One region of the Paenibacillus sepulcri genome, then DNA from elsewhere that is predicted to be linked to it. Evidence: riboswitches for the same ligand, from Rfam matches in the RefSeq annotation. Region 1 holds a riboswitch; each other region holds the start of a gene.
What was found. Region 1 has a riboswitch for cyclic di-GMP ahead of ACFOLF_RS29225 (DUF342 domain-containing protein). Riboswitches for the same ligand answer to the same signal wherever they lie in the genome.
Positions count from the first base shown of each region.

Region 2: linked by a shared signal. The riboswitch ahead of ACFOLF_RS10420 (PilZ domain-containing protein) and the one ahead of ACFOLF_RS29225 (DUF342 domain-containing protein) in region 1 are both predicted to bind cyclic di-GMP.
Region 3: linked by a shared signal. The riboswitch ahead of ACFOLF_RS08420 (hypothetical protein) and the one ahead of ACFOLF_RS29225 (DUF342 domain-containing protein) in region 1 are both predicted to bind cyclic di-GMP.

Region 1 covers NZ_JBHRUP010000001.1:6,728,700-6,738,863, forward strand. Annotated here, with positions in the region: gene ACFOLF_RS29205 (sensor histidine kinase) at 1-855, shown strand, start outside; gene ACFOLF_RS29210 (Gfo/Idh/MocA family protein) at 814-1,944, opposite strand; gene ACFOLF_RS29215 (AraC family transcriptional regulator) at 2,126-3,037, shown strand; gene ACFOLF_RS29220 (LytR/AlgR family response regulator transcription factor) at 3,050-3,784, opposite strand; cyclic di-GMP riboswitch class I at 4,220-4,305, shown strand; gene ACFOLF_RS29225 (DUF342 domain-containing protein) at 4,391-6,238, shown strand; gene ACFOLF_RS29230 (HD domain-containing phosphohydrolase) at 6,340-7,290, shown strand; gene ACFOLF_RS29235 (Ger(x)C family spore germination protein) at 7,304-8,428, opposite strand; gene ACFOLF_RS29240 (GerAB/ArcD/ProY family transporter) at 8,425-9,525, opposite strand; gene ACFOLF_RS29245 (spore germination protein) at 9,522-10,164, opposite strand, start outside.
Region 2 covers NZ_JBHRUP010000001.1:2,354,870-2,365,033, reverse strand. Annotated here, with positions in the region: gene ACFOLF_RS10460 (hypothetical protein) at 96-572, shown strand; gene ACFOLF_RS10455 (DUF1128 domain-containing protein) at 664-891, opposite strand; gene yyaC (spore protease YyaC) at 1,082-1,672, shown strand; gene ACFOLF_RS10445 (alpha/beta fold hydrolase) at 1,727-2,569, shown strand; gene ACFOLF_RS10440 (DUF6483 family protein) at 2,597-3,262, shown strand; gene ACFOLF_RS10435 (class I SAM-dependent methyltransferase) at 3,269-4,450, shown strand; gene ACFOLF_RS10430 (histidine kinase N-terminal 7TM domain-containing diguanylate cyclase) at 4,583-6,238, shown strand; gene ACFOLF_RS10425 (HD-GYP domain-containing protein) at 6,726-7,808, shown strand; cyclic di-GMP riboswitch class I at 7,836-7,928, shown strand; gene ACFOLF_RS10420 (PilZ domain-containing protein) at 8,066-8,785, shown strand; gene ACFOLF_RS10415 (O-antigen ligase family protein) at 8,983-10,164, shown strand, end outside.
Region 3 covers NZ_JBHRUP010000001.1:1,910,536-1,920,699, reverse strand. Annotated here, with positions in the region: gene ACFOLF_RS08450 (glycosyltransferase) at 1-414, shown strand, start outside; gene ACFOLF_RS08445 (polysaccharide pyruvyl transferase family protein) at 438-1,595, shown strand; gene ACFOLF_RS08440 (glycosyltransferase) at 1,634-2,815, shown strand; gene ACFOLF_RS08435 (glycoside hydrolase family 88 protein) at 2,840-4,027, shown strand; gene ACFOLF_RS08430 (lipopolysaccharide biosynthesis protein) at 4,024-5,571, shown strand; gene galE (UDP-glucose 4-epimerase GalE) at 5,577-6,626, shown strand; cyclic di-GMP riboswitch class II at 6,729-6,811, shown strand; gene ACFOLF_RS08420 (hypothetical protein) at 6,791-6,997, shown strand; gene ACFOLF_RS08415 (helix-turn-helix domain-containing protein) at 7,001-7,330, opposite strand; gene ACFOLF_RS08410 (ABC transporter ATP-binding protein) at 7,624-9,426, opposite strand; gene ACFOLF_RS08405 (lasso peptide biosynthesis B2 protein) at 9,879-10,164, opposite strand, start outside.

The sequences.
Region 1 (10,164 bases):
AAGCTGAATGAAACGGCAGAGGCGATTTCCAATTTGTCGTTTGCCAAGGCGGATATCCGGACGGGCGATGAAATTGAGTCCCTGGCCGGCAGCATCAACCGGATGAGCGATAAATTGGAGGACGCGCACCAATCGCTGGAAGCGAAGAATGCCAATCTGCGGACGTTTATCGCGGATATCTCGCATGAGCTGAAAACGCCGTTGTCCCTGATTCAGCTGTATGCGTCCGGCATTCAGGACGGTCTGGACGATGGCAGCTATGCCGATGTGATCCGGCAGCAGAGCGAAGCCATGTCCGGGATGATCGACCGTCTGCTGGAGCTCTCCAGGCTGCAGGCCGAGACGTATCAATTCGCGCCGGTCGATTTTCGGCAGCTGCTTGGGGAGATGCTGGTCGCATACCGGATTGCGTTCCGGCAGCAGGACCTGGAGCTGGAGGTGGACGACCGCCTGCCCGCTCAATCATGGGTGATGGCGGACAGGAGGAAGCTTGAATCCGCCCTGCACAATTTCATGACGAATGCGATGAAATATTCGACCGGCAAACAGGTGTCCTTGACGCTTGCGGCGAAGGAGGACGCCGTTCATTTCCGCATCACCAACAGCACGAACACCGGGAAGGAGGCCGAGTGGGAGCGGGTATGGGAGCCCTTCTATGTCATGGAGAGCTCCCGCAGCAAAAAATTCAGCGGCACCGGTCTTGGGCTATCCATTGCCGGGACCATTTTGCACAGCCATAACGCTTCCTTCGGTGTTCTGGCAGAGGAAGGAAAAGTCACGTTTTATTTTTCCCTGCCGCTGCTTCGCCGCGAGCTACGCCCAATCAATGGAGCGGAACATGCCGGTCTCGGCTGATTCCTTGGCTTTCAGGCACATCAACGCGCTCAATAAACCGTCTTCCAGCGGGGAGAGCGATTCCGCGCCGTTCTGCATGATAGCCACGAAATTTTGCGCCAGGGTGGAATCGCCGCCAAAATGTCCTTCGCCCCCTGAGATATCATAGGTTTCCACACGCGGCGTATGATGCATGAATACGTTCACTTTGCCGGTGTAGAAATCAAACTCCAGCGTCCCCTTATAGCCAAGCAAACGCGCTCCGCGCGCGGCAGCCTCCCGGCGGGCAAAAAAGTTCTGCGAATAGGAGACATGCATGCCGGATTCGTAACGGATCAGGGAGCTTCCGGAATCCTCGTTGCCGGTATCCTCCGCATAACAGCAGTACTCCCAGCTGCGCCAGCGATCTTTATTGAAGGCGGTGCTGTCCGGGCAGACCCGGTTATCCTCGCAGTTAACGCATTTCAGGCCGGCCGGCCGCGTGCCCTTGAAAATTTGCTTGGAGGTCATCGCGCCAATCTCGGTGGGCTTGATCCCAAGCAGGCTGTTGATATAATCGAAGTCATGCGTGGCCTTCTGCAGAAACAGTCCGCCGGTTTCCTGCTCGTCCCGGTACCAGCTTTGGTAATAAACCCCGCCATACGGCACATTATTCACGGCCTGCACATTCTCCACCGTACCGATTTTGCCGGAATCGATAATTTCCTTGGCCAGCTGCACGATCGTCGTCAGCTTCAGCGGAAACGATACCACCACCTTCGATATGGAAGCTTCAAAGCCCGCCTTCAGCCGTCTTAAATCCTCCATCGTCGTGGATACCGGCTTCTCCAGATAAAGCGGAATTCCGCTTTGCAGCACCTTCAGCGCCATTGGCGTATGCAGCGAGCAGCGCGTGCCGATTAGTATGCCGTCAAGGCTCTCCGCGCCAAGCATTTCCTCGGCTGTATCGTAATAATGGATGCTGTCCATCCCCTGCGCCTGAAGCTCCTCCCGGATCTCATCCTTGCGCACATCGACGATAGCCGTCACCCTGCATGAGGGCTCCTGCTTGATAATCTCCGCAATTATCGTGCGTATGCGAAGCCCATAACCGATTACACCCAAATTCATCTTGCCATCCTCCTATGATCTGCTTGACTGGATTTACTACCAGTATAAGAGCTGAGAGGCGGGAGGGCTTTGTTCAAAAAGCCCCGTTTTTTGTTGTTTTGCTATCGGGCTGACCCTTCCCGCCGCTGGCGGCACGCGGTATGATAGCATTAACGCATAAAGCGGAAGGTGATGATTGCAAGTGAGCACGCAAGCAGAGCTGGACGATCTGCAGCGGACACCGCTGCAGCAGACCCTTGTCATTGAGAAGCTCATCACGATGTATTATTTTGAACTGGACAAGGACTTCGGGTTTAACGGTGAAAAACATAACTTTTGGGAGTTTCTGTACGTGGACAAGGGAGAAATCGAGGTGTTTGCCGACGGCAGGAGGCAGCTGCTGAAGCAGGGCATGATTATTTTTCATAAGCCGAATGAGTTTCATGAATTTTATGCCGCCAAGGGCAAAGCGCCCAATGCGATCGTCATGACGTTCGACTGCCGGTCAGGCGCAATGAACCGTTTTGCGGATAAAGTGTTCAGTCTGGAGGATGAGGAGCGCAATCTGCTGGCGCAGATGATCAAGGAGGGTGAGAATGCCTTCATTTTCCCGTTCCGCCATCCGCTGGAGCGCCGCGAGGGAGCGGTGATCGGCAGCGAGCAGCTGCTCCGCTGTTATCTGGAAATTTTCCTGATCCGTCTGCTGCGCAAAAGCAGTCTCCTGCAATCGGAGAAGCCCTTGTCCTCGCCAGCCCGGGAGAAAAGCAAGGATGAACTGACCAGACAGGCGCTATTGTTTATGGAAGGAAGAATCGGCGGTCCGATGAATGTGAACGATATCTGCGGCGAGCTGCATATCAGCAAAACCCAGCTCAAAAGCTTATTCAAGCAGAATACCGGCTATTCCGTAAAGGAATACTTCTCGAAGCTTAAGATCGAGCGCGCCAAGCGGTACATCCGGGAAGAAAGCTATAATTTCACAGAGATTTCCCGGCAGCTGGGATTCAGCAGTGTCCATTATTTTTCCAAGGCATTCAAGAATGCCACGCGGATGAGTCCTTCGGAATATGCGCGTTCGGTGAAATCGCGAATGAAGCTTGAAACCGGAAATTGACGGCTTCTTTTTTTAAGGCTGTTTAGGGTCTCTCAGTAGAAGCTGCTCCTGAATATCTTTCATTTTCGATTTGGCGATCAACGCCTGTCTGGGATAGCTGCCGAAGAAGGATTGGTAGGTTTCACCCATCCTGGTTATACGGGACACTTTGCTGAGATTGATCAGATAGGAGCGGTGAGCCTGTACCAGATGAGGAGCCGGTTCCAGTTTGTCATAGGTTTCAAGGGGATCGTTATTCAGCGTATGTATTATAGATTTTTTTCCCATCTTTTCTATGAAAAGTATTTCATTAAAAGGAATGATATGAATATTTTTATTGATTTTTATAATCAGCTTGGGGTCCGGATTGATGAACAAATGATTGGCCTTCTGTTCCATTTCAAGATTATGTTTTGTTCGCTCCAGCGCCTTGTATAGTCTGGTGCGAAGGACCGGTTTTATGATATAGTCGACTGCACCCATATTGAACGCTTCGATTGCATACTCCTGGCCTGAGGCCATCCAGATCATTTTCAGACGGGGGACGATCTGCAAATAGTCCTTTAGCGCCTTAAGTCCGCCCAGGCCCGGCTGCGAAGGATCGGTCAAAATTAAATCCGGCCTCTCCCGGACCATGATTTCCATAACGGAATGTTCGTCGGGAGCTTCGCCAATGAGCGCAATATAAGGAAGCGCAGTGATAAACTTCTTGACTGTTTCTCTTGTTTGATTGTCTTCGTCAGCAATAATGACCCTGATATTTATCATTCTTGTTTACACTCCAATACTTGTTTTGGGCTGCCCGACGAAAAAAAGCGGAATGGAAAAATATTCAAAAATCCCATATGAAAACCGTTTATATTTTAAATATCTATTAGAAATATCTATGATAATCATCGTTTTTTTGCAGAGTCACAGAATGATATGATTTGAAATCATAACGCTAACAATATCAAAATGCAATCACCCTTCGTGCCTAGCGGAAGTGGAGTGAAAATAGTTATCGAATGACTTGAATAGTCGTTTTTCCGGCCTGAACATGGCAGATTTCAGGTATGAACGGCTGTAAACAGGCGAACTTCTTTATTTGACTGCATTAGACAAAAGGCAGTCCTTTTAGTACACTCAATTTGGACCTGCAAGGTATATTTTCCTAATAATTAAACTTTAAATAGGAACTAGAGACTATTAATTAAGAAACTCAAACGATAAAGGCAAACCTGCCGAAAGCCAGGGACGCAAAGCTATGGGCCTAAAGAGAGCATCTCTATGGTCGCCAGGCTGCCGAATTGGTGGTGTATAAACACGATCCAATCGGATGGTGTTTTTTTGTTAAAAAAAACCATTCTGGTCTGAGGTTTGAGAGGTGTTAACGTGAAGAAAAAAATCTCTGAAGATGAATTGTCCCAGCTGATCAAGCAATTGCATCTGGGTGAAGTGGATGCGGTTTCCAGATCTTCTACTAACGAAGGGGATATCAGAAGCCCCTTGAAGCAGGACGGCTGGATTCAGGTAATTGAACACCGCATTATTGTCCATGATCCCGTCAATAATGGCAAGCTCCCCGTCATCAGTGCTATTGCCCCGGTCAAACTAAAGGTAAATCATCATGACATACATTCAGAAATCAACGTGACTTCCAGCGACAGCATCCTTTGGGAAATTGAGAATCAACCGATGTATGAGATTACGGTCTCGGAAGACAAGCTTCACGCTTATTTCCACCTTCACGCCAAAGAACGGTATGCCTGGCAGCTAACCGATACAGAGCCTCTTGCCAAAATCATATTATCTGCCGAGGAAGACAGGAATATGGTTCTTGAAAGTGTGCATTTGACAGATGTCGCCGCCGTGCTTGAAAAGAAATCGATCAAAGCAAACGTCGACCTGGCCGCTATTCATCAGGAATTATTGCAGCCCACCTATAGCCCGATTCTCATCGCCAGGGGCAAAGCTCCCGTACCCGGGAAGGATGCGGAGCTGGAGATTTATTTCTCCGAGGAGATCGAAAGCCGTTTCCATGAAACGGAAGGGACGGTTGACTTCCGCAATCATCTGCAAATTCCTTCCGTCACCAGCGGCGACGTTATTGCCAGGAAATCCCCGATCATCGACGGCATCCCGGGATACGATGTTTACGGCAATCTGATCACGCCCAAAGCGCCGGCGGATATCCTGCTGGTAGCCAAGTCTGGCGTAGAGCTGACTCCGCAGGGGGCCATTATCGCCAGAAAAGAAGGACGCCCGCGGATTACGGGAACCAAAATCAAAGTCTTTGATATCTCGACAGCGTATACCGTCTCCGGCGATGTGGACATTGAAACGGGCAATATTGTCTTCTCCGGCGATGTGATCGTATATGGCAATGTAACCGACAATATGATTATTGAATCTCTGGGGAATGTATATGTCATTGGCAGTGCCTTCAATGCGACCATCACAGCAACAGGATGCATCCATATCCGGGGGAATGTAATGGGCAGCAAGCTGTATTCGGGATACTTCGGTGTCATGTTCAACCGTTTATACAACACCTCGAAGCTGCTGAGCAAGCAGATCGAGAAGCTGCTGATCGGCTCCCAGGTGCTGGAGCAAGCGATCCAGTCACGTGACCAGACGGTTAAATACGGACAGATTGTGCTGCTGCTATTGGAGAAGAAAATGAAGGATATACCGGGGCTAATCAAGGATCTGCTATCCGTGGTCGCCAATATCCGTCATCTGAAGAAAGAAGAGTACCAGAAGCTGATGGAAATGGCGGCGGTTTTCCTGAAGCCCTCGCAGCTCATTGAGTCGGCCACCAGAAATGGCGTCCAGAGCTTCTTGTCCCTATTGACGGACGCCCATCAGGAGGTGGCCCGCATGCAGGAGGCGCTGGTCAATATTACCATCAATCAATGCCATAACAGCGAGCTCAAATCCAATGGCGATATTTTGATCCAGCGCGACGGAGTTCTTGTCAGTGATTTGTACTCGGCCGGCAATATATCCTTCAAGCATCGGCTGGCCGTTTGCCGCGGTTCAAGGCTGGAAGCCGAAGGGGATATCACGGCGAAGATTGTAGGAGGGCAGACCGGAGCGGCCACGCTGCTGAAGGCCAAAAGGCGGGTCAGCGTCGTCAGAATGCACTCGGGAAGAGTCTCTATCGGGAATTACAGTAAGGAAATTCTGGAGTCTGTCGAAAATACAACCTTTGATATCGATAACATGATGCAGGCTTAATCTGATTTCTTCTATAATAAGCACCCCGTGAAAGTGGTGGAATCTTGGTGACTCCGACAGTTCGGCAATATCAATATGTAGGCATGAGAGTAAATAAAAATATGTACAACCAAATGGGTGCCTTGATTGTGCCTGCTTTTTCCCGGCTCACACGAAAAAATCTGAAGCGGCTCATTCAACATCAAATTACGCTGAAGGAAGAGGATATTGAAGATCTTCCGGTCCTGCACCTGCTGAATTCGGCTATTGTTGAAATCAAGGACGTCTTTCATCAGGTCCGGCACTTCGATGAGATTCCGTTTGCGCATGTCCGCAATACGATGGTGCCGATCATTGTGGATATGAGCAACCATATTTATTTAAAGCAGGTTTTCACCTATTTCGGCGAAAATGATGAATATACCTACCGTCATATTATCGCAGTTGCGCTGATTGCCCGTTTAATCGGCAAAGTGAAAGGTCTTGGCGAAGAGGAATTGCTGGATCTGACGATCGCGGGCTTCCTGCATGATATCGGAAAAGCGAAAGTCCCTGAAGCGATCATGAATAAACCGGGCAAGCTGACGCCTGAAGAATTTGATGAAATGAAGAAGCATACGCTTTACGGGTACGAACTTATCAGGCAAACACCGGGGCTTGCGCAGCGGCACGCCTTGGTGGCTCTGGAGCATCATGAGCGCGAGGACGGAAGCGGATATCCGCATGGCATCAAGGGAGAGCAGATGGACCCTTTCAGCAAAATCGTAGCCGTCGCGGACGTCTTTCACGCGATGATCTCGAAGCGGGTCTACAAGAAACAGGTTCCTTTCTATCAGGTGCTGCTGGAAATGTCGCAAAATGCCTATGGGCTGCTCGATCCGGAGACAACGTTATGCTTTCTCGCGCGTATCATGGACATGCTGATTGGCAGCGAGGTCTGCCTCTCCAATGGACAGCGGGGCAATATTATTATGATTCATGCCAATGATCCCTTGAGTCCCCTTGTCGAGGTGAAAGGCCAGTATCTGGATTTAAGCAAAGACAAATCGGTGCATGTGGAGCAGATTATTTGAGAGTGAATCCTCTTTATTTTACCGGTCCCATTGCTCCAAAAGTTATAGCTACGGAAATCTTCATGTCAGCATTGGCAAGCGCGTCACCCCAATGTTCTTCGACTTTCTTGTACTCCCGGAATTCATGCGCGCGTGCATAGAGACCAAGACCAATCGGATCGATTCGATGCTTTTGAATGGTTTGGATCAGGCTTTCGAACTGCGCTTGCGCCAGTTTGGAAACCTTGTGCTCCAACGCCTCTCCATGCTTCGCAATATCATACGGAAACAAATGCTCCGACAGGCTGACGACCATTTTGATTTTAATATCAAACTGAAATTTGCTGTGATGGCAGGACGTCTTAATCTTCGTTGATGTTCTCCTTGTTGAGAAGTTTAACATATCCGTGTCGAAAGGACCGGTCTTGGGCTCGCCGGGAATATGAAAAGACAAGCTGACGCCCGGTTTTGCGTTTTTTTGCAGAATGCTGAGCAGGATCGTTTCCTGGGCTCCCAGAGATGCGGCGTATCTCCCATTATTATGGAGCAGAGCCGTTCCGGATAAGAAAACATTCTTATTGCTGATCTTGACTTCGGATATGTAGGGAGTGATCCCTTTCTCATAGATTTGCCGGTGCAGCTCCAGCGCCGTTGTTTTGACCGTTTCGGATCTCGCGCTTTTTGTATCGATCATCCCGCGCAGCAACACGGGAAGCAAAGGCTGGTCGGGCGGATTTAAGTGGATAATTTCAGATACAGAACCGTCAACGGCAATTACCCGGTCGGTTTGTGTGTTTCTCGGATCGCGATAAATAACATCCAGCATGCGGACCCATCCTTCATGCTTCAGCATGCGTTTGCCGACAAGAATAACCTGGAAGTTCCTTCCCTGGGCAACGCCCACGGTGTGAGCATCCTGCTTCGCTCTTGATTGACGGAGCGACGGAGCGGTGCCGCTTATTTCCTGACTCTTCTTCTTGATGTTTTTGCTGAATACCGGAGCCGTTGAATAGAAGTGGAATTTGTCTTCATTATCGAGATCCATGCCTATTGCAAGAGGAATCGAGGCATTTTCCAAATCCAACTGATCGCTGCAGCCCGAAGCGGTGAACCCGACTATAGCGGCACTGAGCAGCATACATAGCAGCCTTGTGTTCATAAGCTGTTTCTCCTTTGAAAACGATTGTGTATCCATAAGTAAACGAGCAGGCAGACAGGGAATAGGTATTCGATGCCTAAACCGGCATTAAACAGGACAGCTTCCAGACGGTTGCTTTGTTTAAAGGTCGGGCTAAAGAAATAGGCGCCTACGGCAATGATCAGGCACAAAGAACGCAAATGGCTGCGGTTGTCCTGCAGTCCGAACAACCAGCTTGAACAAAATGTAGTGAGATACATAGCCGGGATCCATACCAAGGAGAAAATAAACAGATAGAAGGCGATAAAAGGAACTTCAATCCGTTCAATAAATGTAAACTCGATCGCTTGTAATACACTGATTACCGGTTCGTTATACTCTGTAATTTCATCCGGACTGAAATGAATGAAACAAATCACGGTAACAAACAAGTAAGTGAGCAGAGTCAAGGTGTTTGAAATCAGGATACCGGCGACCGCTTTCTCCTTGCGCCTCAAGAAAGGGTACAGAATAAACGCCGCCGCCATTCCCAGAAAGGGATAAATCGTTGCTTGCACGGCTGAAAAAACAGGCCGCCAACCTTCCTTGAGAATGGGAAGAAGGTGGAGCCAATGCGCATTTTTCAGCGTAACCAAATACATCAATGGAATCCATAATGACATTAGAACAACGATCTGGGCATATCTGCCCAATATACGGGGGCCATGCCGCGCTATGGTGTAAGCGGGAACGAGAAGCAAAATCATAATGGTATACACATGCGTGTTCGGCAAGAGCCATGATTTCGTGATGAGAACCGTCCTGGCGAGTCCATCCAGGGTCAGAAGACAGAAATAGAGTGCCAATACCAGGGCGATCGCTTTGCCGGCCCAAGTTCCTATATAATGCAATATTAAATCGGGCAGGGTATCGTCTGGATGGTTCTTCATCACCAGAATAATGGCGATGCTTGCAACTTCACTTAAAGCCCAACCGATAATCAGCGAAATCCAGCCATCCGTTCCTGCTGTTTCGGCCAGCCTTCTTGGCAACGACAGAATAGGGACACTCACTTGAATGCCGGAAATGATCAAGATAAACTGAAGCAAGCTGATTTGATTGTCCGAATAAGATTTCATTCGCCCTCCTCCTTTGTCCGGCTTTTTTCCTGTCTCTTGGACTGTATCGGCGATGTGCTTATCGGACGTTTATTCATTAACCACAATGGCACGCGAACCAGCGTGTCTTTCCAATCCGCCAGACGTATCGGCGCAATGGGACTGCCATAGGGTATCCCCAGCGATTTGAGGGCAATGAGATGGCCCATCATCGTCATTAAGCCGATGATCAAGCCGACAAATCCGAACAAAGTGGCGAGGATCATAAGCATGAAACGAATAAGCCGGACTGCTGCGACCATATCGTAATTGGGCAGGATAAAGGAAGAGATGGCGGTGAAGGAGACAATAATGACCATCACATTGCTGATAAGGCCGGCCTGCACGACGGCTTGACCAATAACTATGCCCCCTACAATACCGACCGTCTGTCCAACCGGTGCAGGGAGGCGTACACCCGCTTCACGCAGCATTTCCAGGGTGATCTCCATTAGAATCGCTTCCACAAAGGGTGGAAACGGTACTTGTCCTCTTGATTCACCGAGTGTGAGCAGCAGCTTAAGCGGTATGATTTCAAAGTGATAGGAAACGACGGCAATAAAGAACGCAGGCAGAAAAGCGGCAATGAAAAAAGCGAAAATCCGCAGCAACCGCAGAAAG
Region 2 (10,164 bases), 4.4 Mb from region 1:
ATATGGTATTTTTTTATAATTTATAAAGGGAAATTAATATTTATGGCGAAAATATATTTAGTTGCACATCTATCCGAACAAGGGGGAAATTTTTTATGCCTTTATCTATAATGCCATTGGATGACTTTTTAGCTTTGACGACAGACGAGCAGGTAGAGAAATTAAAGCAGTGGAAGCTGGATTATAACTTGAAGGATATCAGAGATGCCTGGGGCTTCAAGCATTCCGCTCAATATTACATGCTGCTCAAGAAGCTGCGGATCTATGAGCGCGTGGTTAACAAATCAGACAAATTTTCGCCGGAGCAGATGCTGAACTCGCGTACCCCGTCTGACATGTACGCCCCTCCCGTCTATACGGTGATTGATAGAACCGCGCCGGCGGATCAGTTCGGGTATGAGCTGAATGTGACCTTGAGCGGTCCTGAGCTTGCCGACAAGCTGGAGAGGCTGGCTCATTTTCTGAAGGGCGAGAACAAGGAAATTACGGTCAGCTTATCGATAAAAGCAGCATCAAGAGCCGATAATGATTCCCGGCATCCGGACGAGGAAACGCTCGACAGAGGGGAATAGAGATAAAAAATAAACCGAAGCCAGGTAGGGGCTTTGGTTTATTTTTTGGAAAACTATGTCGACAATTGTAATTTTATGGTTCTATTTTGCGTTATTTGCCCCGCAGCCTGCCAAGTTCCGAGACTAGGGCCTCGACTTCGCTGATGCTGAACTTGTCTTTGCTGGCAACTACATCATAAATGTCCTTGATATCCTCATAGTAGTCTATTTTGAAATGGGATGCCTGCATAGCGGCTCCGGACGCCATCCGCAGCTTGGTTTTTACCGTTTCTATCATATACTCAACATTTTCTTGCGTCGGTTCGTTCAAGTCTCTCATTGCTACTCTCCTCCCGGAAGACCATAATGGCTGTACGTATTGTATCATGAGATAAGAATGACCGCTACAGCGTTTGATGCATCGGCCGGATTTAGATACAATTAGAGAACCGGTATCTGCCGCGGTATCCGACAAGCTTGGCGGCAGATCATAATCAGGAAAAACCGGGTAAAGCAAGGAAAGGTAAGGTGTGGCTTTCGTGGTCAAGCGTGCCAAATTACGTAAGACTTTCAATGAGGAACAGCCGCACAGGGACAAGGTCGACATTCGGGGAGCAGCCGAGTTTTTTGCGGACATCGCAAAGCGGCATCCCGTACGCAGCCAGATGGTTTTTGTCTGTATTGGAACAGACCGCTCAACAGGCGACTCCTTTGGTCCATGGGTGGGCACGATGCTGAGCGAACAAGGCTGGCCTTTTGTCATTGGAACACTGGAAAATCCCTGCGACGCCAATCACTACGAGGCGGCTGTAGCGGGCATTCCCAGCCATCGGACGGTTGTCGCGATCGATGCGTGTCTAGGGACAATGGATCCGCGATGCCATTATTTGATCGCCCGCGGTCCTCTGCTGCCCGGCAGGGCTGCCGGAAGAAGCCTGCCTCCCATAGGGGATTACAGCCTGGGCTGCATTGTGGCTCCGATGAGTATAAAACCGTATTCGAGCCTTCAGCAGGCCTCGCTTTTTGAGGTTATGGGAATGGCCCGCGCTGTCGCGGAAGCCATCCATGCCGCCTGGAATCGGGAATCGGCGGAGAGCGGAGTTTTGACGGATTATGTCTGAATTTTTCAGATGAAGATAAATCATACAACTATATAACGGAGAGGATGGATTATCATGGCGGCTTTGTCATTAGCAAATCATTCCGCTGACCTGCCGGGAGGCGTGAAGCTGGGCTATTACGATACAGGAGAAGAAGGAAATCTCATGCCTGCTGATCCAGCTATCGTATTGCTGCACGGATTTTGCGGCAGCTCGGCCTACTGGGAGCCTATCATTCCGAAGCTTGCGGGACTAGGGCGGATTATCGCGCCTGATCTTCGGGGCCACGGAAGAAGCTCGGCTCCGGGCGGGGACATTTACCTGATGGACGACTTCGCCGGGGATCTGCACTCGCTCCTGGAACAACTGGAGATCAAACGGATCTGCCTGTTCGGACACTCTCTGGGCGGTTATATATCCTTGGCTTTTGCGGAGCGGCACGCCGAGATGCTTCAATCCTTCAGCCTGGTTCATTCTACCGCCATGGCGGATGGAGAAGCGGCAAGGCAAAACCGTAACAAGGCAGTGCAAACCATTCAAACTGATGGCATCAAAGCTTTTGCTGAGGGGCTCGTCCCCAAGCTGTTTGCTCCGAAGCATCGTGAATCCATGGCCGACCGTATTTTGCAGATGATTGAAGTGGGCGCTGCGACTTCCGCTGCGGGCGCTGCGGCTGCGGCAAGAGGGATGAAGGTGCGTGAAGACAAACGCGAATTGCTGGATCAGATGACGATCCCGTGCTTGCTGATCGCAGGCTCCGAAGACGGCGTCATTCCGACTGAAAATACTTTTACGGCTGAAGGGCCGAGTGTCTCCCAGGTTCTGCTGAACAATTCCGGTCATATGGGAATGATCGAAGAGCCGAATATGATGGGAGACCGCATCTCCGCTTTTATCCGCTTTGTATCTACGCTGTAAGCCTTAATATGAGGAGAGTGGACGGCCATGTTTCAAAGGGATTTTTTTATGCGGATGATTGAACAGATGACGGATGTCGCCAGGCAGGTGATGGGTCTGCGCAGAGAAGGCAAGCCGGAGGAAGCGCTGCTGATCATCGACGATATGCTCGACAAGCAGTTTCGGCTCAACGGCAGGCTGATCCGCTCCTTATCGGATTCGGATCTGCTCCGCATCATGACGACCAACGGGGTTGTAGAGACGGCGAACCTGCATGCTATTGCTCTATTGATGAAGGAAGAAGCGGCTATATACGACGAACAGGGGCTTCCGGAGAAGAGCTATCCCGTAAGGCTCAAAGCGCTGCAGCTCTTTATGCGCCTGTCGCTGCTGGATTCGCCTCCGATGCCGCGGACGCCTTCTGAAGAAGCGTTGGAGCTTCTTCCCAAGCTTGACGCCTACGAATTGCCGGAGGAAACGAAAGCGCTGATATATGAGTGGCATGATGCGGACAAACGATATGATCAGGCGGAGAACATGATGTATGAGCTGCTGGAGGATGGCGCTTTGTCTGCGGAGGAAGCTTTGTCTTTCTATCAAAGACTGCTGCTGCTTCCGGATGAGCTGCTTGAGGCAGGCGGATTGCCGCGTGACGAGGTAAAGGATGGACAAAGATCGGTCATGAATCGAGAAGTTGGTTTAGGAGCTGAATAGAAAGTCATGGATAATTGGCAGGAAGATCTGGTCAAATGGATAGAAAGCGGAGAGCTGCTACAGGCTTCATACAGCCAGCTGCGCCGCAAGGACGGGACTGCTCCGCAGAAGACGACAGTGCGTCCCATTGAACTGAAAGGCGCGCTTTTTTATCAGTTTGAATATCACTTTCCTTCCAAGGTCACGCATGATAATGTGCCCCGGGAGGAAGCTGCGAAGCGGATGGGCGAGTGGCTGGAGCAGCATTACCGCCAGGCGCTGTTCAAGACCGCCGGAGCCGATGTTCAAGTGCTGTTCAACAAGAAGGGCAAAGCGGCGAAGCTGGTCAAGCCCCCGACGGCCAAGGCCGGTCAGGAACGGATGGACCATAACCGGACCAAGCAGCGGGTTGTCCGGGAGGGAGATGCGGCGCCTTTCCTCGTGGAGCTGGGCATCATGACCCGGGATGGGCAGGTTATTCCGAAGAAGCAGGACAAGTTCCGTCAAATCAACCGGTTTTTGGAGATGGTGAGCGATGTTTTGCCGTCTTTGCCTGCGGATAGAGAGATCAAAATCGTTGATTTTGGCTGCGGCAAATCCTATTTGACGTTCGCCCTCTACCACTTGCTGGCGATCCGGCAGCAGCGCCGGATTTCGGTGGTGGGGCTGGATTTGAAAGAGGATGTAATCGCCTTCTGCTCCGGGCTTGCGCACAAGCTCGGGTATGACCGGCTGCATTTTCAGGTTGGCGATATCGCGGAGTATAACGACCAGTCGGCGGTTGATATGGTGGTTACCCTGCATGCCTGCGATACGGCTACCGATGCGGCGCTTGTCAAGGCCGTGGAATGGGGAGCCTCAGTTATTCTCAGCGTCCCATGCTGCCAGCATGAGCTGTTCAAACAGGTGAAGAATGATGCCCTGGCCCCTTTGTTGTCCCATGGCTTGCTGAAGGAACGGTTCACAGCGCTTGCCACAGATGCCGTTCGTGCCCAGCTATTGGAGGTTCTGGGATACAAGGTGCAGATGCTGGAATTCATCGATCCGGAGCATACGCCCAAAAACATGCTGATTCGTGCCGCTGCAGGTCCCAAAACGGATTCTGCGAAGAAGTGGCGCGAATATGAAACATTCCGGGACATGCTCCAGCTGTCACCCTACCTGGAGAGGGCGCTATTGCCCCGGATTTATAAGGAACTGGAGACATAAACAGACTCTCATCGTACAGGGGCACTAATTTATTGTCGTATAAATGTAGATTATGGTAGAATGGGAGAGCGTGGCAGGTCCCGGGCCATTTTTCATAATAATCTTATGATTGGGTGAATAATAGTGGGACTGATGACATGGCTTGATTTTGTTTTTTTTGTCGTGCTTTTCATCTTATTTGTCTATGTAATCGCCAACAACGTTATCACTCAACTGCATAGAGTATATTTGTTTTTCCACTTCTCCATGATGATTTGGCCGCTTGGCCAAATCGCAGTCCACACGACAGACAACCCTCATCTTCAGCTCATATGCATCAATGTCTCGTTTGTCGGCTTGTCCATGCTAGGCTTTGGATGGCTGCTCTTCACCAAATATTTGACGAATCACGGATTCGCGCCCAGACCCTACGTGCTTCTGATGATGCTGCTTCCGTCTGTATTTGTAGTGGTCGGGATTATCTGGAATCCAAATGACTGGTTCATTGCTGCCGTTGACGGACGTTATGACGACCGGCAGTACGGCTTGATATTCTGGTTGATGATCGTTATGCTGATTTCCTATTTTATGTACTCGATGAAGCTATTGACCCGTGCTTACCAATCAGACGCGCCGCCATCGGACCGTGCGCAGATTGCAAATGCCCTGACCGGTATTGGGGTTTTTGTCTGCTTTACCCTGCTCGATCTGCTGCTCAATGTTGTGCTTGCAAAATGGCTTCCCGTTATCCCGGGCTTAACGTCGCTCGGAATTGTAATTGCGGACATTTATTTTGTATTCTCCATTCAAAAGCACCGTATGTTCGATATCGTGAATATCGCTCAAAAAGATGTTGCCGATACGCTGTCTGTCGGTATTATTGTGCTGGACGAGCAGAATGTTGTGATTGATCTCAACAGCGTGGTGAGTCCCGTTTTCCAGCTTTCAGTCGGTACAAGGCTCGATATGGACAAGCTTCTGCAGTCAGTGGAAGACCGTGAGAAGACCGAAGCTTTTCTGGAGATGTACCGTCTGCATCCTGAAGAGCGCGTTCATACCGAGATTGAAGTGCCGGAGGAAGGCAGAATGGCCTATATTGCCTTACATGTCGCCCCTATTGTTGTTAAACAGCAAATCATTGGAAGAGTGATCACGCTGCAGGACCATACAGAGCTGAGAAGGCTTATTGAAGAAACCAGCCGTCAGAATGAAGCGCTGCAGGAGAGAAACCGCGCGCTGCTTCTTATGCAGGATGAATTGTACCAGGCCAACCGGAAGCTGGAGCAAATGGCCATTATCGATGGCTTGACGGGCTGCTACAACCGGAGATATCTGATGCAGCAGCTGGAGCATGAGGTCATGGTCAACATGCGCTATCAGATTCCTTATGCGATCCTGTTGTTTGATATCGATCTGTTCAAGACGATCAACGACGCATACGGTCATATGGTCGGCGATGATGTTCTCAAGTTGACGGCGGACGTGGTGCGCAGTACGCTCAGACAAACGGATATTTTCGCCCGCTACGGCGGGGAGGAGTTCACGGTCTACTTGCCCCACACCACCAGGCAGCAGGCGGAAGAGCTGGCGCACCGCGTACGGTCGGTTGTTGAGCATAACTTTGTCGATACCGGAGTCGGGAACGCTCCTGTTTCCATTACAATCAGTATAGGCATGCTTGCCGTTGAGCCGCAGCCGGATACTGAATTGAAGGATAGCAAGTCTTATCTGCGCGAGCTGTTCGTCAAGGTGGACAAGGCGCTTTACGAAGCGAAGGAGAACGGCCGCAACCGGATTGTTCAGTATTAGACAAGGCAGGCAGCCGTATGTGCTGTGAAGGGCGTTTTTGCTGCAGGGCGGTCGTGCTGACACACTGTGCGAATGGTCTGCCGGCATGTCGGGCGAGGTGGTGCCAATCTAGACAAACGCAGCGGCATATGCCGCTTTTACCCTTCCGGCAGCAGGCATGCTTTCTGGGCTCAAAGCATGGCCGCCTGATGAGCCGTGGACGAATTTATAATGATTTGTCCTGATTCAGATGATAAACTGATTGAAGCTGTCATTCGCCAGCTCATGAACAACTGCACAAGCTTACCCTATCGACAGGATTGAGGCTCTTTCGTCTCTGTCGGAAGCGCCAACTTTCCCGACCACGGGAGCGACTTGAATATGCTTGTGCAAATCGCAGACAACAGGATATACGCCGATAAGCAATTACACAAACTGCGTGCTGCCGAACTGGCAGCGATGCAAGCTTGATCAAATATGCAACCGGACTAAAGGCGGGAATGCTCAGATGAGAAAAGTACATATACTTTCGGCGAAGCCTGGAGATAAATTGGCTCGCCCGATCCTGCAGGAAAATGGCAACATTCTTCTGGGTGTCGGTGTCGAGCTGAATGAACGGTTTATCAATCGCCTGAAGATGCTGGGAGTCGATATGCTGTTCGTCGAAGATCCGTTTACCGAGGATCTGGAGCCGGAAACAGCGATCCGCGACGATACGCGCAGAAAAGCCCACGATGCTGTATTCAAAACCATGACCACGCTGAAGGACCATCCTATGACCAAGGGCAGAACCATTGCACCGGAGATGGGCCGGACGTTCCGGAATGTGTTTGGCCAGATCATGCAGGATCTGGTTACGCGGGCCGACGTTATGGTCAGCTTGACGAATATTCAAGTGGCGGATGGCTATCTGTTCCAGCATTCTGTGAATGTGGCAATACTGTCAGGAATAATGGGACTGGCTAAAGGCTACAACCGCAACCAGCTTGAGGAATTAGGCATGGGAGCGCTTCTGTTCGATATCGGGATGACAAGATTGCCCAAGGATCTTCTGAACAAGACCTCCCCGCTGACCCCTGAAGAGCGGGTCCTGATGGAGAAGCATACGGAGGATGGCTTCAATATTATCCGCGCCCAGCACGATATTTCCCTGTTGTCCGCGCATTGTGCTTTTCAGCATCACGAGCGGTACAATGGATCGGGTTACCCGCGTGGGCTGAAGGGGGATGCCATTCATGAATATGCGCAGATTGTGGCATTGGCCGATGTTTATGATGCGTTAACCTCGCCGAGGCCGCACCGCAAGCGTCATACGCCGACGGAAGCCATCGAGTTTTTATTCGCGGCCGGGAACACTTTCTTCGATCTTGATTTGATCCAAACCTTTTGCAAGCATATATCCATTTATCCGGTATCGACAACGGTACTGCTCAGCTCGGGTCAGATTGCGGTTGTGGCTCTGAATAATCCGCTTGCGGTCAACCGCCCGATCGTACGGATACTTCGCGAGTCGGACGGTACACCTCCTGCCCAGCCCTATCAGATTGACCTTAAGGATTCGCACAGTATCATGATCGTGGAAGAAATGTAAGAATAGCCTGTACCTAACTTCATATATATCCGATAATGGCAAACTTGCCGAAAGGCAAGGACGCAAAGCTAAAGGGTCTAAGGTTCTTGAAAAGGAGCGACTGACAGCCTGGCTGCCGAAATGAACACCCTTCAGCAGGGTGCAAGTCAAGCGGCTCCGAGGCAGAGGAACGGCTTTTTTCATTTCCTTGAACAGGCAATCCCTTATCAAACTCTCAAGACTCGGCCAGGCGATTGCACACTAAGGAGATGGTACTTATGAGCACGAATGCCCGCAGCAAGGAATTATACACGAAAGCAAAGCAAACTTACTCAGATAAGGTATTAATCCACAGCCGGACCGTAGTCGAGAAAGAAGGATATGTCTCAACGGGGATCCTGAGCCATATTGAAGGCGAGATGATGGAGATTGAAATGACGGAATACAAGTCATTTGATCTCGGTAATCCGGTGGAGATGACAATCTACTCTCCGGTGGGGATACAACGTCTGCAGTCGACGGTCATCGGCAAGGCGGAAGGATCTATCGCAGTTATATTTCCTGTCCGGGCCTTGAGCGGACTGGAAGAGAAACGGGAGTCGCCCCGTGTTCAGATTGACCATAAGGGCACCATGAAGAAAACAATTATTGAAACAAGAGAATTGTCAACAGGGCCGGAAAACTTCGAATTTATTGAAGATATGGAACTGGCCATACGAAATATAAGCTTATCCGGGCTGGGATTCATTGTTGCCGAGGGGCCGAGGCTAAAGACGAATGAGCGTCTGGAAGCCGTGTTGTCTCTAGGTTTTGAGCTGCCATGCTGGCTGGAGATCATACGCTATGACAGCGATGGAGCCCAATCCTTCTATGGTGCTCGCTTTTGCGATCTGGACGGGCTGCAGCAGCGAGCGCTGCGGGCCTTTATCCTGAGGGAGCAGGTCGCAGCCTATTATCGCAGGAAACAAGAAAAGGCCAGTGACAATCGGACTCATTAACTATAAACAACAGGTGCGCCGCGGCAATCGTGGAGCGCCTGTTTTTTTGTTCAAAGATAAGAAAATAAACTCTTCTTGCTGCTTCAGGCAGCAGCTCCATGTCACCTGATTTTCAAATCATCCTCAAACATGTTACAATATTTAGAAAATTTAGATATATCGGACAATTATAAAGAGAAATAGAAGAGGGGATTCAAATGCCAGTCGTTGTTGGTGCTGCCGGGCTGATGTTTACCGGGCTGCTGATTTGGTCCGCATACCGGAATGGAATGTTTTTTGACGCATCCTTTTACAGGTGGGAATGGATGCTTATGGCTTCAACCGTTTTATCCTTGTGTATTACGACTCGAATGCAGAGACGAATGACAAGGGGCAGCAGCAGCGGGATCTGTGAATATTTCATGGTGAAAAAAAATAAAGGGCCTGGAGAAGAGCCTGTGCGGGCCTCGGTGCCGCTGGCGGCTTATACGCCGCTGCTTATTGCGCTTTTGTTTGGATTGAGTCTAATCAACAAACCGGCTTCCGTACATGGAACTCTGGAGCAGTTGCTCAGATGGTCGGCTTATGGGGCATTCCTCATATCCGGGTATCTGTGGCTGAGAATCGGCCCTTTCCGGAGCTGGCTGTTCATGGCGCTTCAGGGTTCAGGCTTGTTCCTCATTGGCGGCGCGCTTGCCGGATGGCTCGGCTGGATAGACGTTCCGGAGATGATCCTGAGTACAGGGGATTCCAGTTTATCCGCAGTCGGTGCCCGGCTGGCCGGCTTCGTTCAGTATCCGAATTTCCTCGGAGCCGTCTCGGGAGCTTATTTGCTGTGGAACTGGCTTCTCATGATACGTGCAGGCAGTTATCGGACTTTCTTGCTTGCCGTCATGATGGCCGCGCCGCTGATGCTCGTGCTGCTGCTTACGGAATCCAGGGCAGCCTGGCTTACAACGGCTGTGGGATGGCTTGCCGGACTGCTGCTCCTGACCCGGGAGCAGCGGGTCAAATGGCTGGTTTACAGCGGCTGGACGCTTGTTGGAGCGGGGGCAGCCTATCGTATTGTTTTTGCCGCAGGTCTGCAAGGCAGTCATGAAGGCGTTGGCCACATGGGGGAGACGCTTGGGCTGCTTGCCATCCTGATGGCATCTGCAGCGGGCTTCACCGCACTTCGTACGGTATTTGCCGGCCTGTCCAGAAGACAGCTTGAGATTGCCGCGTGGGCCGGGTTGGGGGCAGCCTGTCTGATTATGGCGCTTCTCCTGCCGGCAGTGATTCAAGGCCGGATCAGCAGCGGTCATTTTCAAACCGCAGGCGCGCGTACGATGTTCTACAAGGATGCATGGAGCCTATTTCTGGAGGCGCCTCTCCTTGGTCAGGGCGGGGATACCTGGCGG
Region 3 (10,164 bases), 4.8 Mb from region 1:
TATACGGGCTATCATTACCGGGAAGTGGCAGGAAGCGCTACCCGGAACATAGCCGGCAAGGATTATTTTCACCGGGCATTGGAGGTGTACCGGATGGAGCCTCCCGCCTTCTACAAGGAGATGATGCCGCCTGGCCGGATCAAGCAGCTCAAATCCGTCAGACTGATCCACAATACGGTTTCCCTCATTTATATCTATTTCAAGCCCGGCAGCGACATGAGCTTCCGGCAAAGATACGTCTATGTAAAGCGGATGATAACGGACCCTTATGTAAGAGAGTCGCTGCCTGTCTACTATGAGAAGCGGACAGGATCCATAGGCCGGTATGAAAGATGGCTGCTTGCCATGATCCGGGCCAAATTCACCTTTGGCTTGTTATGCGCGGCGGCCTACAGCAGAATCAGGAGCGCTTAAACAAAATTAATGGGGGAATTTCAGTGAAGATTATGATGTTTGCTCACGGAGGCAGCTTGAACAGAGGATGCGAGGCGATCGTCCGGTCATCCGCATTTATTATCAAAGAGAAAATCAACGGCGCGAAGGTCTATCTATCGTCGCAGAAGCCTCATACAGACGGAATCATACCCAGACTGGACGGGGTATACGACGGCACAAGAACCGAGATCAGGAAATATTCGCTGGATTGGGCGGTGTCTTTTCTCCACTTCAGACTGCTGAAGGACGAATCTTACGCGCTGCGGAAGATCGAGCAAAAAGTGATCGGGCGGATCAAGGAGGTTGATGTCTGCATGTCGATCGGCGGCGATAATTACTGCTATGGCGAGCAGCCTCAATGGTATGAGATCGACCGCAATGTGAAGCGGAGCGGCAAGAAGCTGGTGCTTTGGGGCTGCTCCATCGGCGAAGAGGATATGTCCGAGCAGAAGCTGCAGGACTTGAAATTATTTGATCTGATCCTGGCCCGCGAGTCCCTTACCTATAACATGCTCCTGAGTAAAGGGCTGCCCAATGTCAAATTATGCGCAGATCCGGCGTTCACGATGGAGAAGGAAGAGCTGCCGCTTCCGGATGGCTGGCAGGAGGGCAAGACGGTCGGGCTTAACTTCAGTCCGCTTGTCTGGAAGCGCAACACCAAGTCCCGGGCGGCGGTGCGCGAGCTTATCTGGCATATTCTGCATACATCGGATATGACTATTGCCCTTACGCCCCATGTCATGGAGAACGACAACAACGATCATGAGATTCTCCGCCAGTATTACGAGGAATTCAAGCAAACGGGCAGAGTCATTCTGCTCCCCGATAACCTGACTGCCGTGCAGTACAAGGGATATATCGCCAGAATGAGGTTTTTCATCGGAGCCAGAACCCATGCCACGATTGCGGCCTATTCCAGCTGTGTGCCCACGATGGTGCTGGGCTACAGCGTCAAATCCAAGGGAATCGCGATTGATATTTTCGGAAGAGAGCGTCTGGTGCTTGGAATTGCCGATATTTCCGACAGCAGCAAGCTGATCGGCAGATTCGACGAGATGCTCATGGATGAAGCGGAGCTGGTGCAGACGCTCCGGAAGTCGATCCCGAATATCAAGCGGATGTCGTACAAAGCGGTGGATTATTTGAAGCAGCTGGGCTAGGAGCAAGTCAGGATAAACTTATTAGGCGGGTGGTCGGCGTGAAGAAGAAGCTATTGTTCGTCATGAACAACCTGAACTGCGGCGGCGCCGAGAAGTCGCTTATTTCCCTCCTGCAGGCCATTGATTACTCCCGGTGTGAGGTGGATCTGCTGCTTTTCAAGCGGGAAGGAATGTTCATGGATAAAGTTCCGGAGCAGGTCCGTGTGCTTGCGGAGCCCTCCGGCTATACCTACTTTGATATGCCGGTTGGCAAGGCGCTGGCGGGAACGATCAGAAAAGGCAGAATCGATATTGCATGGTCGCGTCTGCGCGCCGGTCTCGTCTTCCGCAGGGAGAGCAACCGGTCCAGATGCGAGCAGCGGGTCTGGAAGTATATCGGCAGATCGATGACCGGACTAAGCAAGGAATACGACGCGGCTATCGGTTATCTTGAGAAATCGCCGGTTTATTATGTCATCGATAAGGTAAAGGCGCGGACGAAAATCGGATTTATTCATAACGATTACGACAAGCTGGGAATGGACCCCGGAATCGACCTGGGCTATTTCAAGGCGCTTGACTATATTGCTACTGTTTCGGAGGAATGCGTAAATATTCTGGCGGACCGTTTCCCTATGTACCGGGACAAAATCGTCCTGATGCACAACATCGTCTCGCCGGCTGCCGTTCTGAGCATGGCGCAGGATAATGCTCCCACCCCGGGTAAAGGCGTCACCATCGTCTCAGTCGGGCGCCTGAATTATCAGAAGGGCTTCGAGCTTGCCGTGGAAGCCTGCGAGCTGCTCGTCAAGGATGGATTCGATATCCGGTGGTACATCGTGGGAGAAGGCGAGGAGAGGGGGAGGCTGGAGCAGTCCATAAAGGAGAGACAGCTTCAGGACTCAGTCATCCTTACCGGTCTTCTGGAGAATCCCTATCCCTATATCAAAACCTGCGATATTTATGTACAAACCTCTTTTTTCGAAGGCCGCTGCCTGACGGTTACAGAGGCGAAAATCCTGCATAAGCCGATTGTGTCCACCAACTTTAAAGTGATATACGACCAGTTAACCGACGGGCATAACGGTTTGATCGTGGAGCAGAATGCGGCTTCGGTCTATCAGGGCGTCAAGAAACTGATCAACAGCGAGACGCTCCGCCGGCATCTGACAGATAACCTGAGGCAGGAAACATTGGGAACCGAGCATGAGATCCATAAGCTCTATCAATGGATCAGCTAGCAAGAAGGGGCGAGGCTATTGTATATTCCGTTACTATGTTGTCTGCTGCTGCTTGCCGCAGTAGTCCTCATTATTTTAATTGATGCTATTCCGATATTCGCGGACTGGCTCAGCCGCATTCGTATCGGACGATACCGCGATCTCAAGGAGTGGAACGAATCCGTCACCCAGAGGGGCGCCCAGTGGCTGAATCGTACCCCGAAGATGAAGGTGACCGATAATACCAGACTGGTCGTGATTGATATGCTGCAGGGAAACTATACCAAGAATGCGATCCAGCACTGGCAGGAGGCGGCCCTGCTTATCGGCTTGTCGGAATATGCGGACAAGAACCAGGACCGGGATATCGAGAACGAAATCAGAAAATACGTGAAAGCCAAATTTGACAGCGGCGGGAACTGGGTGGTGAAGCCCAGGCATATCGATGGCGCCATCGTGGCTTATGCTGTGATGAAGCAGCAGTGCATCGATCCGGATGGATTCAAGCCGGCGTTCGACTACATTTGGGAGTTCATTCAGGAGCATATCGGGGATGACGGCACGGTCATGTACCGCAAATCGATGAAGAACTACCGCTATGTCGATACGATCGGCTTTGTCTGTCCTTTTCTTGTCGCGTACGGTCTCCGTTATGACAAGCGGGAATGCGTGGAGCTGGCCGTCAGGCAACTGGTCGAATACGAGAGGCACGGCATGCTTGATCATCATTATCTGCCAAGCCATGCTTACCATGTGGATCATAAAACTCCGCTTGGCTTGTACGGCTGGGGGCGGGGCTTGGGATGGTTCGCTATAGGGCTCATGGACGCCTGGCGCGAGCTGCCGGCGGCTCATCCCGACAAGCCGCTGCTCGAGGGGATGATTACGAGATTTGCGGCAGCCTCCCTCGCCTTCCAGGGCGCGGAGGGGAACTGGAACTGGACGATTACCCGCCAGGAGTCCAGAGCGGATTCGTCGGCCACGGCGGTGCTTGGCTGGTTTCTCGGCGAAGCTTCACATCTGGAGCATCTCGCGGAGGCTTGCTCCAAGGGATCGCAGCGGGCAGCCTCTTATTTGATGAAGGTAACCAGGCGCAGCGGTGCAGTCGATTTCTCCCAAGGGGATACGAAGGATATCGGCGTATATTCCATGCTGTTCAATATTCTGCCCTTCACGCAGGGGTTCTGTATCCGGATGATGAATGACAAGGGCCGGGATCAGGTGCCGGCATGAGAGTCCGCAGCTCATTAATTAATATTGCGGCAGGACTCGGCAACCAGATCGTGATTACGGCTCTCAGTTTTATTTCCAGGACAGTATTCATTAACAGCCTTGGCATCGAGTATCTGGGTATTAACGGATTGTTCACCAATCTGCTGACAATGCTCACGCTGGCGGAGGCGGGTATCGGCTCCAGCATTATTTACAGCCTCTATAAGCCCGTCGCGGACAATGACAGGGACACTATCAACAAGCTGATGAAGCTGTACCGGAATGCCTATCTGGTCATTGCTCTCGTCGTGGCGCTCCTTGGCTTATCCGTGCTGCCGTTCCTGGACCATTTTGTCAAAAATTCCAGCGTGGAGCATCTGACGGCCATTTATCTGATCTTTTTGCTCAATACCGTCACCCCATACCTCTTCTCTTACAAAAATTCATTTCTGAACGTCAGCCAGAAGGGGTATATCGTAACGCTTGTATTCACCTTGTCTTCGATTCTGTCGACCTGCCTGAAAATCGGAATTCTTACTTACACGAAAAACTATATTCTTTTTCTGATGATAGACAGTGTGATCACGCTTAGCACCGCGGTTATCCTGACGGTAACCGTCAACCGGAAGTATCCGTTCCTGCGCGACAAGGTCAGCGGAGGGCTGGACAGCGTGACGAAGAAGGGGATCATCAAGAATGTGAAAGCCATTGTCCTGCAGAATACAGGCAGCTACTTCGTGCTTGGGACGGAGAATATTCTCATCTCAAGCTTCGTAAGCGTTGCGGCTGTCGGCTTGTACTCCAACTACAAGATGCTGATCGAAATCGGGCGGACCTTTATCAATCAGATTTTCAGCAATATGTATCACAGCATCGGCAATCTGGTATCCAAGGAGAGCAAGGATAAGATTTTTGCGGTATATAAAGTGACGCTGCTGCTTAATTTCTGGTTGTATTCACTGTTTGTCATTCTCTTGTCCCTATTAATCGAACCGTTCATCACCCTGTGGATCGGTCCGGATTTCCTGATGAGCGGCAGCGTGCTCGTTCTGCTGCTGGCTCTGTTTTATGAAAGAGGCATGAGAAATTCCATTACAACGGTGAAAACAACGGCAGGCATCTTCCATCAGGACCGTTATGCCCCGCTCATTCAGGCGGCCGTATGTCTTGGCGTGTCCATTACGCTCGTCCAGACGATCGGGATAGCCGGCGTGTTTATCGGGTCGCTCATCAGCAGCTTGGCCGTTCCCTTCTGGACAACTCCTTATTTTGTCTACCGGAATGTATTCCAGCGGCCCTTGACGGATTATTTCAAGACCTATTTCATCTATACGTTGGCAGGCGCGGGTGCTTATGCCCTTGCCAGCGCAGTATGCCATTTCATTCCCTCGAACGGCTTTGCAGAGCTCATAGGGAAAGGTATTGCGGGCTTTTTCACCGTTAATGTTCTTTATATCGCACTGTTTCACCGAACGGAAGAGTTTGGCTACCTGCTCGGAATCAGCCGGACCATCATCCGCAGGCTGGCGATGAGCCGCAAGGTCAATCACAATATGGAGGGATAATCCTTATGGCGATATTGGTTACCGGCGGGGCCGGATATATTGGAACCCATACCTGTGTCGAGCTGCTGGAGGCCGGGTATGACATCATTGTGGTGGATAATTTCGCCAACAGCAGCCCGGAGGCGCTCAATCGGGTAAAGGAAATCACAGGGAAATCCTTTCGGTTCTATCAATTGGACGTAAGAGACCGCAGTGCTCTTGAGGCCGTTTTTGCAAGAAATCAAATCGATGCCGCTATCCACTTTGCCGGTCTCAAGGCGGTCGGCGAGTCGGTTCGTTCACCGCTCTGGTATTATGAGATGAATATGATCAGCACGCTGGCGTTGTGCGAGGTCATGAGCAAATATGGCGTGCACAAGCTTGTGTTCAGCTCTTCTGCCACCGTGTACGGGGCATCCGGGGATATGCCGGTGTCCGAGAATTCGCCCATTGGCGCATCCAGCCCTTATGGCCGCACCAAACAAATGATTGAGCAGATATTGCAGGATCTGGCGGCATCCAATCCCGAATGGGGAATCAGCATTCTCCGCTATTTCAATCCTGCCGGCGCCCATAAGAGCGGGAGGATCGGTGAGAATCCCTCGGGCACGCCTAACAATCTGATGCCTTATTTGTCGCAGGTGGCTGCCGGGAGACTGGAAGAGCTGAGCATATATGGAAGTGATTATCCAACCCCTGACGGCACGGGAATCAGGGATTACATCCATGTTGTAGATCTGGCGCTTGGGCATATCAGAGCCCTTGGACGCATTCTGGATTCATCGGGTCTGAATATTTACAACCTGGGAACCGGGCGCGGTTCAAGCGTCCTGGAGATGATAGCGGCCTTCGAGAAAGCGACGGGGACTCATGTGCCGTACCGCTTCGCTGCCCGCAGGCCGGGGGATATTGCGGTCAGCTGTGCGGACATCCGGAAGGCCAGACAAGAGCTTGGATGGACTGCAGACCGTTGTATCGAGGAGATGTGCGAGGATACTTGGCGATGGCAGGCGAATAATCCCGAAGGCTACGATATCCATGAGAATCGGTTCATGACTGCTTTACTAAAAATGTGAATTATTCGACAAAATTAGTTGAAAAAATCAAAATTCGATCGCACGAAGCGACAGCATCAGCGGAAAGGCTTGATTATAATGGTGAATATAGAAAACGATTACATTTAAATAGGAGACGAAGAAGTGCGTTTTTACCTGGGCACCTTAAACGCATGGAGTCAGTGGTGCAACCGGCCGAATTCGGAGCGGAGGAAATGGTTATGGCGCTTGCAGAACGGATTCGCAAGGATAATTTGGACAAAGAGTGGGTTGAATTGATTATGATCGCACGGGCAATGGGGCTTGACCGGGAAGTTATCCGGGGCGTTCTGAGCGCCCTCCCGAAATTGGAAAACGGCACATTTCCCAAAGAAGAAAATACATCTACATAGTGCCTAATCCTTGTGGAGCCTCCACTTGTTGAATTCCAGAAACTCTTTAAACTGTTCCTTGCTCACGCCTGATGCCATGGCTTCGCGTACGAGGTCTTCCCATTCCTGGTCAAGCTGCCTTGCTTCGTCATCGGACTTCTGGACGTGAAGCAGTTCTTCCACGGAAATACCCAGTACGGTTCCGACTTTCTCGAGAAATTGAATGGAGGGATTCTGCTGAATCCCCCGTTCAATGGAACTTAAGTAGGACTTGGCCACGCCCGCCCGCTCAGAGAGCTCGGTTAAAGAGAGCGCCTTTCTTTTGCGCAGCAGTTGTATGCGTTCTCCAATCATTATACGTATCCTCCAATGTTATAGCTTGCTGAACCTTATTATATCGGATTCTTCTTCATTAAGAAAGAATCTGTTGCTTATAACGAACAGTTGCGGAAAAGTGAACAGCGGTTTTCATGGCGCTGAAGACTTTTCCGCTTTTTTTTTGAAATATATGAAAGTATAAATCCCGATTATACTTTGCTTATATTTCTGAGGGAAGAAACCAGGGCTTTGCCGCCAGAGGACGCGATAGCCGTTTCTTTTCATGCATGGCCGCATGAAGCTGCCTGTTTCCTCATCCTCTACGGAAGCTATACAATGGCTTCCTTCTGATTATCAAGCAGATGGCCGAATACTCCGTCCCGTTCAGATGCAAGCTGCATGAAGCCTCCGCGCTGCACCACTTTCCCCTGATCGATGACAATGACCTGATCCGCGTGACGGATTGTGGATAAACGATGGGCGACCACAATAATGGTCATGGTCCCTTTCAGCCGCTCCAGCGCCTCCTGGATTTTCTTCTCGTTCTCGGTATCCAGCGCGCTTGTCGCCTCGTCCAGCACGAGCACGGCCGGTTTGCTGATGATGGCCCGCGCCAGCACAAGCCGCTGCCTTTCGCCTCCGGACAGCCGGATGCCTCTGTCGCCAATGAGCGTTTCCAGCCCCAGAGGCAGCGCACGGACAAATTCAGCGGACGAGGCGAAGTCCAGCGCTTCCCACAGCTGATCCTCGCTGGCATCGGGCCTGATCATCAGCAGGTTTTCCCTGATGCTGGCATTGTACAAAAAGGGGTCCTGCGCCACATAGCCGATGGACCGCCGGTAGGCAAACAGATTCGCGTTGGTAATGGGTTCTCCGTCGATGAGAATCCGGCCCGATTCAGGCTGCATCAGGCCCATCAGCAGATCGATCAACGTGCTTTTTCCCGCGCCGGAACGTCCGACAAAGGCTGTCATCCGGTTAGCGGGAATGAACAGATTAATCGCCTGAAGCGTATGCGCAGCCTCCTGCCGGTGGTAGCGGAAATACACATTGTCACAGGTAAGCCCATGCTCGAGACGAAGCGGAGCCGGACTTAAGCCGGCAGGACCCGCCTCGTGCTGCTCCACCGCTTCCGCACATTCCTTCTGCAGGCCGATGAGCGCTTTGAAGGCGGGGACCGTTGCCGCCAGCTGCTCCAGATTGGATTGAATCCCTGTGAATCTCGGCCACAGCCTGGCGAAGATCAGGATAACCAGCAGAAGCTGGGGACCCTGCGTATGAAAGAACTGGAATGAGATAAACACGAAGCCCGCGATCAATAGCGCAGAGGATATTTTGTAAACCAGCTGTGAATTCATTCTGAGCCGGATGTACTCCATCTGCTCATGCATCATCCCCTGGGTAAGTGAATGAAGCCAGCCCAGGCGGGATTCCTCCAGGTTGTTGCTCTTGATATCCTTGATACCGTTCAACTGATCGGTAATGCCGGCAAGGTAGCTTTGCGAGAGCTCCGAGGTTTGACTGCCGAGCACCTTCGCCTGATGAATATATTGGCGCGAGAACAGCGCAAGAACCGTTCCGCAGCCCAGTACGAATAAAGTCATGGCCGGCGAGAGCCAGAAGGCGAACACAATCTGGATAAGCGTAAACAGGAAGGAGGTCACGAGCTGGAGAAACAGGTTGATTCCGCTAATGACGCGCGCAAGCTCGATCGTTAACAGATTTATGAGATCCGATTTCCTCTTCTGGAGGAAAAAGGACCATCTGGACGCGAGCAGCATGCTGTAAGTTTCAAAGCGAAGCTTGCGGCTGAAGATCTGCTGGATCTCCACATTGCGGATCGTAATTTTACGCTGAATGAGATTTTGACCGAACACGATCAATACATAAAGAGACAAAATCAGGGTCAGCGCCAACGTCTGTGGCATTGCCCGCAGCTCTTCGAGAATTTTGAAATCGTAGCCGCTTGCCTGCTGTACGCTCAAAATCCCACTCATGCTGATCATGGGGATCAGCAGCAGAATGCCGAGACTTTCAAGAAGACTGCTGAATACCATACCAAGCAGATTGATTGTGAGGGCAGCTCCGGAATAAGCGTATAGACGCTTCATGTAATGCAGGATGGGATTCATCAAACTCGCTCCTAAAGTGAGACCTCTCGCCGCCATTCCTATGAACGGCGGCAGCCGTTTCTTCCCGGCCTTATAGCCTGTATCAGTTTCACGTAGATAAATGTCTATAAGGTCTATGCGAAGAAACTAACCTGGCCGCCAGAGGACGGCTTCAGCCGTTTCTTCCCGGCCTTATAGCCTGTATCAGTTTCACGTAGATAAATGTCTATAAGGTCTATGCGAAGAAACTAACCTAGCCGCCAGAGGACGGCATCAGCCGTTTCTTCCTGCCTTATAGCCTGTATCAGTTTCACGTAGATAAATGTCTATAAGGTCTGTGCGAAGAAACTAACCTAGCCGCCAGAGGACGGCATCAGCCGTTTCTTCCCGCCTTATAGCCTGTATCAGTTTCACGCTGATAAATGTCTATAAGGTCTATGCGAAGAAACTAACCTAGCCGCCAGAGGACGGCATCAGCAGTTTCTTCCTGCCTTCGCAAATTTCTGCACAACGATAAACCGGTTCATAACTTCCGCGCCGGTAATATAGACGGGGCCGCTGCGCAGCCAGGCATGGGCAATGAGCTGCCCGGTCTTGTCTTTGGCAGTTCCCATGTAAAGGGTGCTGTCGATTCTGCGGCGCTCCAGCATTTTCATGCCCGCGATGGCGCGCACCAGACATTTGCTCTCCCAGGGCGTATGCCGGCTAACGGTATTGATTGCATGCGCCACCTGCCTGATTGCAGGCATACAGGGCGGG